DNA from 2 places in the Bacillus sp. 7894-2 genome. Region 2 is predicted to be linked to the other one. Evidence: riboswitches for the same ligand, from Rfam matches in the RefSeq annotation. Region 2 holds a riboswitch; the other holds the start of a gene.
What was found. A riboswitch is a leader RNA that binds a small molecule or an ion and turns the genes downstream of it on or off. The one in region 2 is predicted to bind thiamine pyrophosphate.
Positions count from the first base shown of each region.

Region 1: another riboswitch for thiamine pyrophosphate. It lies ahead of thiT (energy-coupled thiamine transporter ThiT); the one in region 2 lies ahead of tenA (thiaminase II).

Region 1 is NZ_NPDG01000015.1:31,022-35,265, forward strand. Features, by position in the region: gene qoxB (cytochrome aa3 quinol oxidase subunit I) at 1-71, shown strand, start outside; gene qoxC (cytochrome aa3 quinol oxidase subunit III) at 61-666, shown strand; gene qoxD (cytochrome aa3 quinol oxidase subunit IV) at 667-972, shown strand; gene CHI10_RS03125 (hypothetical protein) at 1,046-1,285, opposite strand; gene CHI10_RS03130 (hypothetical protein) at 1,407-1,676, opposite strand; gene thiT (energy-coupled thiamine transporter ThiT) at 1,776-2,375, opposite strand; TPP riboswitch at 2,441-2,543, opposite strand; gene CHI10_RS03140 (AAA family ATPase) at 2,810-4,244, shown strand, end outside.
Region 2 is NZ_NPDG01000123.1:22,823-27,066, reverse strand. Features, by position in the region: gene CHI10_RS17540 (DUF6843 domain-containing protein) at 1-16, opposite strand, end outside; gene CHI10_RS17535 (TIM barrel protein) at 139-972, opposite strand; gene CHI10_RS17530 (DUF1287 domain-containing protein) at 1,105-1,782, shown strand; gene tenA (thiaminase II) at 1,903-2,592, opposite strand; TPP riboswitch at 2,653-2,754, opposite strand; gene thiW (energy coupling factor transporter S component ThiW) at 2,914-3,402, opposite strand; TPP riboswitch at 3,517-3,632, opposite strand; gene CHI10_RS17515 (DUF302 domain-containing protein) at 3,702-4,085, opposite strand; gene CHI10_RS17510 (alpha-hydroxy-acid oxidizing protein) at 4,189-4,244, opposite strand, start outside.

The sequences.
Region 1 (4,244 bases), on a different contig from region 2:
AAGAAGAGATTCATAGAATTGAAAATGCGTGGAGAAAAACAGAAGGAGAGGTGCACGATCATGTCAGCTAAAGTGGATACGACTCTGCCGCTTGAATATCAAACTGAGCAGGACCGCATGAATATTCTTGGCTTCTGGGTTTTCCTTGGCGCTGAAATCGTCCTGTTTGCCACTCTGTTCGGAGTATATGGAGTTTTATATGAACGCTTTGCAGGAGGGCCAACACATAAAGATATCTTTGTCATCAAGGATGTCATGATACAGACCGTGCTCCTTCTGACAAGCAGCTTTACAATGGGCATTGCCATTTTTGAAATGCGCCGGCATAACCTTAAAGGGCTAATCACCTGGCTGGTGATTACCCTGGCTCTTGGCGCAGGCTTCCTGTTCATGGAGATTAATGAATTTATTCATTATGCCCATGAAGGCGCAACGATGCAGACAAGCGCATTCCTTTCCAGCTTATTTGTTTTACTGGGAACACATGGAGCTCACGTAACTTTGGGAATTGGCTGGGCAACGATGGTTATCATCCAGCTTCTAAAAAGAGGCCTTACCCCTACTACTGCAAGGAAAACGTTTATTATCGGCCTTTACTGGCACTTCCTTGATGTAGTCTGGATCTTTATCTTCACATTTGTGTATCTGAAAGGACTGGTGGCTTAAATGGAGCATCATCAATCAAAAAGCTTCCCGATAAGCCATGTCATTGGATTTGTAGTTTCCCTTGTGCTGACATTTGCAGCAGCAGGAATTGCTTTGAAAACGAACCTTTCTTTTAAAGTGATCATGTGGATCATCGGCTCACTGGCTGTCGTTCAGGCAGGCATGCAGCTGTTCATGTTCATGCACTTAAGAGAAGGTGAAGACGGCAAGACGAACCTGGTCAATATGATTTATGCCGTATTTATGGTGATTGTTATTGTAGTCGGTTCTATTTGGGTGTTAACCTCTGGACATGCTTCACATTAGGATAGAAGCGCCTTGATCACGACGCTGGAGCTAGACAGTATAAAAAAACCGGTCTCCCCATTGGAGGCCGGTTTTATTTGTATTGTCTGATTCCCTTGCTTCCCTTTGTCATTTCTTCCATTACATTGATAAAAAATCCGAATCCGAAAAGCAGCATGGAAGAAACCATAATGCTTAAGCCGATGGATAATACATACTCGCCTGTGATGCCGCTTACAAAAAAGCTTGAAATAAAAACAATAAAACCTAAAATAATTCCTGCTGCTGTACTATTTCTGAAAAAATGCAATACGCGCTGCTGTTGAAGTGTCATATCCCCATCTCCTTTTATTTAATATTCTAACTATGTTCACAAATTTGTCAAACTTTTTGTCACAAAGTTGTCAAAATAATTTTTGCGTAAAAAAAAGCTCTGCAAGCTGCAAAGCGATTTTCTACTGATATAGCTTTTTAATGTTCTCCAAATCTTTCTTAAGACTGCATATTTCCTGCCGGGTCAGCATGAGCGGCATTTGATCGTAAAGTGTAATGATTTGCCCTCCCTCATCTTCTTCATGAAGGGACAGATAGTTATACAGAGTTTCACATTGATTTTTGTTGAGAACTGACTGGGTACTGAAGCTTTTTACTTTCTGGATTTCAAAGGCACTGGCTTCCACATCAAAAACACCTGTGATAATGTTTCCCTGCAATGTATTGGACAAAGTCTTCACTCCCCTTTTTGAGTAATATACCCATTTTTCAGGAGCAATTTCCCAATATATAAAAAAACCTCTTTGAAATACTTCAAAGAGGCATATATATCATGAAGCATTCTTGTGAGTTTGAAGACTTTCAACCGATTTTCGAATGATTAATCTCGGTGCCGATGAAATAATTAAGACAGCCACGATTGAGCAGAGAATGGCCGCTCCAAGCATGGTTGCGCCGTTTGCCAGGAAGGAAAAGAGGACCGGTGACATCCCTTCAGGTGCATAGCTTCCGAAGAAAAGCACACCTGCTATGAAATGCCAGAAATATCGGGCGAGGCTTCCGATAAATACCGCCACGACCACCCAGCCCAGCGCTTTCTTCTTATTGCCGGTGCGCAGCTGATTTTGGATAACGCGGTAAAACAAACCGGCAAATCCAATACAGGCAAATGCCACAAAATACTCGATAAATGCCTGAAGCGGAGTGGCAATCCAGGCATCCCCCATGGCAATCTGCAAAATCCCCCATAAGAGGCCTGCAATGAAGCTGACCTTAAAGCCCCACCTGAAAGCCAGAATGAAAATGGGAATCATCGCGGCAGATATGGAAATGGATGGCGACAGCTTGATGGATGGCAGAAAATCAAGAATGATAGCAAAGGCAGCAAAGAACGAAGCCTCTATCATTGCAATTAACCTTAATTTCTTCATAAAAAAATCCCCCTTTAGTCTCGTGACGATACCCCAAGGGAGAACAAGCAGGCAGAAAGTTATATCTGCCTATCATTCCACATTCCTGCGCTAGCATTAACTAACAGGTTCAAAGGGTCAGAACAGCGAACTGTTCACTCTCAGCGATATGCTCCCCTTGTGGCACGTTATTGAATTATCCGCTTTTAGTATATATGAAATGAGTAAGAGTGAAAAGTGGTCCCTGGTGAAAATTTTTTAAATATATCAAACAGGTACCTCCCTGCCTGTCACAATTTTTTCACAAATCAATAGCCTCTGAACGCTGTTGTAGCACACTTTCTAGCAGATAAAATTATTTTTCCATAATTTACAACGTTTAAAAAGTGTAAAACCCTGTATTTAACAATTTTAATTTCTTATAATGTAGATATGTTCAATGAGGAGGGAAATAGTTGAAATCACGTCTTAAGAAGCCTTCGACGATTATTTCTATTGCATTGGTAGTCACGGTGATTTTGGCTGCGGTTATTTGGACCGTACAAGCAGGAAAAAAGGATGTGACTGTCCCGTTCTCTTCTGTGGAAAAAATTATAGCTTCCCAGGATGGAAAGACTGTTGCAGTACAGGAATATAAAAATGGAAAACTTCTGATAACAGCTCCTGACGGAGAGTACATCTCCCATGTGCCTCCCAACAGTGAGATGGTTGATAAATTAGTAGAAACCTATAATATACAATATTCGTTCGCAAACACAGGACCTTTAACCCCCTGGATTCTGGGCGGTGTAGTCCTTTTGTTCATTGCCGTTGGAATTTACCTGTTTAAATCAGGAAAAGGCGGAATGGGCGCTACAAATACAATGAAGCAAAGTGTCTCGAAGCCTAAAGCCCTGCCTACTATTTCGCTTGAAGATGTTGGCGGGATCCAGGAAGAAATGAAAGAGGAAATCATGCAGACTCTATCCATTTTAAAAGAACCTGAGCGCTCTTTAAAAATGGGGATCAAGCCGCCGAAGGGAATTCTCTTATACGGACCTCCCGGAACGGGAAAAACCCTGCTGGCTCAGGCAATTGCCAAGGAGCTTGGAGCAACTTTCTTCTCAACAAGCGGTTCCGGGTTTAATGAATTATTCGTAGGTGTTGGTGCATCCCGTGTCAGAAACCTTTTCCAGAATGCCAGAAAGCATGCTCCTGCTGTCGTCTTCATTGACGAAGTAGATGCACTTGCAGGACGAAGAAAGCAGCATGGCGGAGAAGAAAGTGAAAAAACATTAACTGAACTGCTGGTCCAGCTTGACGGCGGACATTCCAATGATGGAATATTATTTATTGCCGCCACAAACCGGAAGGATATGCTCGACGAAGCATTCCTGCGTCCTGGACGAATTGACTTCTCTTTCAATGTCCCTCTTCCAGATACAAAGGGTCGGAGAGAGATCATCAATATCCATACGAGAAATAGATTGCTGGCTGAAGATGTTATGACAACTCTGGGCGATCTTGCAGAAAGCACTTCCGGATTTTCAGGCGCAGATCTTCATTCCCTTTTCGAAACGGCAAGCCGCAGAGCAGTCCGAAACGGCCAGGAAATTATTTCAAAAGAAGATTTGGATTACGCTCTGGACCGTACCATTTTGGGAACGACCACACGTGCATTGCAAGATGCCGGAACGAAGCAGCGGGTTGCAATCCATGAAGCAGGCCATGCCTTAGTGGCTGCCTTAACAAAACCGGGTTCCGTCCGGAAAGCAACCATCATTCCGCGTGGCGAAGCCCTTGGGTATGTAGCTCCTATTCAAAAAGAACTTCACTTATCGACAACAAGTGAATTGCTTGACCAGGTCGCGATGATACTCGCCGGCGGTGTATCAGAACGAATGATTCTTG
Region 2 (4,244 bases):
TTTTTGATCCCAGCATTGAACTAAATTCCCTCCTCTTACATTGTGATTATTTTCACATATATGCTAGCATACAAACAAGGCAATTCCCATACTCCCTATATAAATTTGCGCAGAAGGAATGTGGGGAGGCCTGCTCCCTTACCTGACAGAACCGGCCTCAATGACTTCTATTGCCCATTCAACTCCTTCTTCTGCCATTTTTTCCGAAGGGTTCGTGTGTGGTGTATATTCCATGACAAAAAACACATCCTCACATTTCTTTGCCAGAAAATCCATCAGTTTCTTTATTTTATGATGACGGCCATCATTCTCATGAGATGGATGCACAGGGACCCAGATATATTTGTCTCCCTGGTATTCAACATTATGTAAATGAACAACTCTCACAAACTCGGCCCATTTTCCTATATAATTTATGGCCCTGTCGTCCGTGGCTAATATATAATCTCCGATATCAACACAGAGGCTGAGGCCATATTTCTTCCATGTCTCTACAGGAAAACTGTCAAGATAATCGATTCCTGCTGGCGATTGCCTGAATCCTAATTTTGGTTCACACACGATCATAATCCCATATTTTTTCTGAAGAGCACTGAGTTTCTTGAGTCCCTCCTCAATGATCTCTGCCGGATTCCCACTTGCTTCCTTTTTAAAATAAGGAAAGTGCACCAATATGTATTCAGCACCAAGCCGGGACATTCTTTCCACTTCCTCCTCAAACTGGATCCAGGCTTCCTCTGGATTCATACTGACCTTTTCCAGAAGATCGTATTTGCTTTGTCCCCGGAAAAGAGGCGAATGAAGACCAAAGCTTTTGTTTGTTTTGCCCAGCAATTCAATAAAGCATTGAAAGGATTCCTCATCTTGAAATTCCCCTATCTCAATATGCGGCAAATAACGTTTAAAAAGTTTATGAAACAGCTTGCTGTCTGACAAAATGACGCTTCCTGATACCCCTATTTTATGAACCATTATATCCCCTCTCTTATGAATGGTTATAACAATCTTATCACACCTTCATGTAACTTATTGGGAAATAATACCGTCTATTCAGTAAAATAGGTGAGGTGTACTTATGGTTAAAAAGGTATTTACTTCAATAATTTGAGTAGTGTTATTATTCATTCTTTTTTTCGGAGTGGTATCATTCTGGATTCCATCGGCATTCATTTCGGAAATCCTTTTGCAAAGAAGCTGGAGGTGCCCTCTGATTACTCACAGGCCGATTCAAACCAGAACGGCATTGCTGATCCGATTGATATGGTCCTGACAGCCAGAAAAGAAGTAGAACAGCGCACGCCATATAAAAGTGCCTACTATGCGGGAGGCTATCCGCCCGATGACGAAGGTGTCTGTACAGACGTGATTTGGAGAGGATTCCAGGGGGCTGATGTAACCATAAAGGATCTTATTGATCAGGATATCGCCGAAAATACGGACTTGTATTCAAGAGTCCAGGGCAAGCCTGATCCGAACATTGATTTCAGAAGGGTGCCAAACCAGAATATCTTTTTTAGCCGGTTCGCAAAGTCATTAACAACAGAGCTGATTCCAGGAGATGTTAAGAACCTTCAGCAATGGCAGCCGGGTGATATTGTGGTTTTCCTTTCTCCTAAATTCGACCATGTGGCTTTCATATCTGACAAACGGACTAAAGAAGGCATTCCATACGTAATACATAACTCCACCCCATTTGCAGCAGAAGTAAAACTATCTTCTTTTAAGACTCCCATTACCGCTCACTACAGATGGGATTTTGAAAAAACGCCTGCACTGCCATAAGCAGATGCAGGCATTTTTCTTATTAAATAAGAAAGTATAAAATTTTGAACTTCGATAACTCTCTAGCGCAAGCAGCCTGCCCCTCAAGGTGTCGGGGGTGAGCGAGCCGCTTACGCTTTTTTATCTGACTGCTGCCGGATTGCCCGCCGGCCACTCTTCGCAGGTATAAGCCATCTCCCAGAAACCAAGCTCCAGCTGGCAGCTCTTTCGGAAAGCATCCTTCATTCGCTGCCTTTCCTCCGGTGATGCCGCTTCAGCAAGCTCATCCAAACGGTTTCTCATATTCATGGTCACAGCTTCGACCCTTAGATTTGCATAAAAAGAGATCCACGGATAAAACGGATGGTTCTCATCTGGAACATATTGCTTCATGAGCTCAAGCCCAATCTCCCAATATGTCCATGGACAAGGCAATAATGCAGCGAGGATTTCACCCATGCCGCCTGTGTGGGCATGATACATCATATGCTTTACATAATGATCGGCTGTCGGCGGAAGCGGATATCCCTGCAATGCTTCGTAATCCACCCCAATCTGCTGGCAAAAATTATGGTGGGGGTGTACTTCGCTGTTCAATACAAATTCTATTTGCTGGTTAAAGTATGCAATATCCTTACGCTCAGCTGACTTTGAAATCGCAATCCCATAAATATGCATGAACGCATTCAAATACTCAAAGTCCGCTTTAATGTAATGAGCAAGCGCCTCTTTCGGCACATCCCCTCTCCCGATCCCCTGGACAAATGGATGCTCAAATATCAGCTGAAATAAATCTTCATTTTCCTTGCGCAGAATTTCTGAAAAAGTCATAAAAAATAGCCTCCTTAATTAAATACAGAAGCTGCCGGGGAAAAAGCATGAGGATATAAAATGAGGTCCTCACTGCTTCCCTGCGCTGGCATTATCCAGATCAGGTTCCAAGGGACCAAGGAAAAGCTCCTTATCTCAGCCGTAGCGCCCCTAGCAGTTTTCTAACATTCTAATTGTTTTTTACCGATTTTCTAACTTGGTGTTTTTCTCTCATAAATTTTGGATTTCGCCCATAACTTTTGAAAATCGCTCATAAAGCCTGATTGTTATGCTGCTCTCCCTTACTCTGCTAACCTATCTTACTTCTCCAGCCCAAAATCATCACATATTCTGAACCAAATTCTTCTCTTTAACCTTCGCTAACACCAACCAGCCTATTGCCGCACCGGCAATGCTGCTGACCAGAAACGGCGGCACAAAGAAGAATGCACCATTTGCACTGCCCATGAGAAATTTTGCGTACGGAACAGCAAACAATGCTCCGATTATACCGGTGCCCAAAACCTCGCCAGCGGCAGCCCATATTTTCCGGCCGAATTTCAAATAAAGGACACCAGCCAAAAACGCACCGATCATTCCGCCCGGAAACGCAAGCAGCGTCCCGAATCCAAGCATATTACGCAGCAAAGCAATCATAAAAGCAACGGCAGCTGCCGGCAGGGGTCCAAGAGTCACCGCTGCCAATACATTTACCGCATGCTGAATCGGATAGGCCTTGGCTATACCTGATGGAAACCAGAGCAAATGGGATCCCAGTGTCCCAATCGCCGTAAATAGTGCCATCGTAGTCAACAATCGGGTTCTGTTCATCTAAACCTCCTTTCTAAAAGGGCAGCCTGATTGCTTATCTGGATGAGAAGTATGTATACAAAAAAGCCGGATCCCCACAAAGGACCCGGCTTGGTTTAAGTATATGAATCGACATACTGTCAAATCCTACTTCCCTCCGCTGGCATTAACCAGATCAGGTCCATAAGAGTCGGAAAGCTATAAGCGCTTTCCTCTCAGCCCGCACATTCGGGGCACCCCTAGTAGTTACATAGATATTTAATTTGATAAGCTGTTTCAAGCTTAACAAATTATTCCCGCACTGTCATCATTCTTTTAGATTATATACTTTTTTTGATGCACTGGATTAAGCGCTCTTCAATTTCTGCAGCGAAGATTTGAACAGATTCGTCATTGATTAGCTCAATCATACTTGTCGGCTTAGGTATCCCAATTTTCGTTTTGCCCTTGTCTTCATAGACGACAATTTTACAAGGCAGGAAGTAGCCGGCCATTTTATTCTGTGTTAAAACGCGATGTGCTTCATTCGGATTACATACCTCTAACACATGGAATGCCTCGTTATATTCCAAGCCTTTTTCCTGCAGCTTCTCCTGAACATTAAACTGCCATAGAACTCCGAACTTTTCGTCCTTCAGACTTCCTTCCAGTGAGGATATCGCATCTTCAATTGATTTTTCGGTTTCAGCTGTGTAATCGAACATGACTGCATCTCCTTTAGTATGGCATATTAATTATGTACCCCTACAGGTATACCATTAAACACAGTCTCAACTGTCAACAACCCAGGATTTTTTTAAGAAAGTTTTATCGAATTAACCGCAGACCAGCAATATCCTTTAAACTCCCCACCCCCGCAAGAG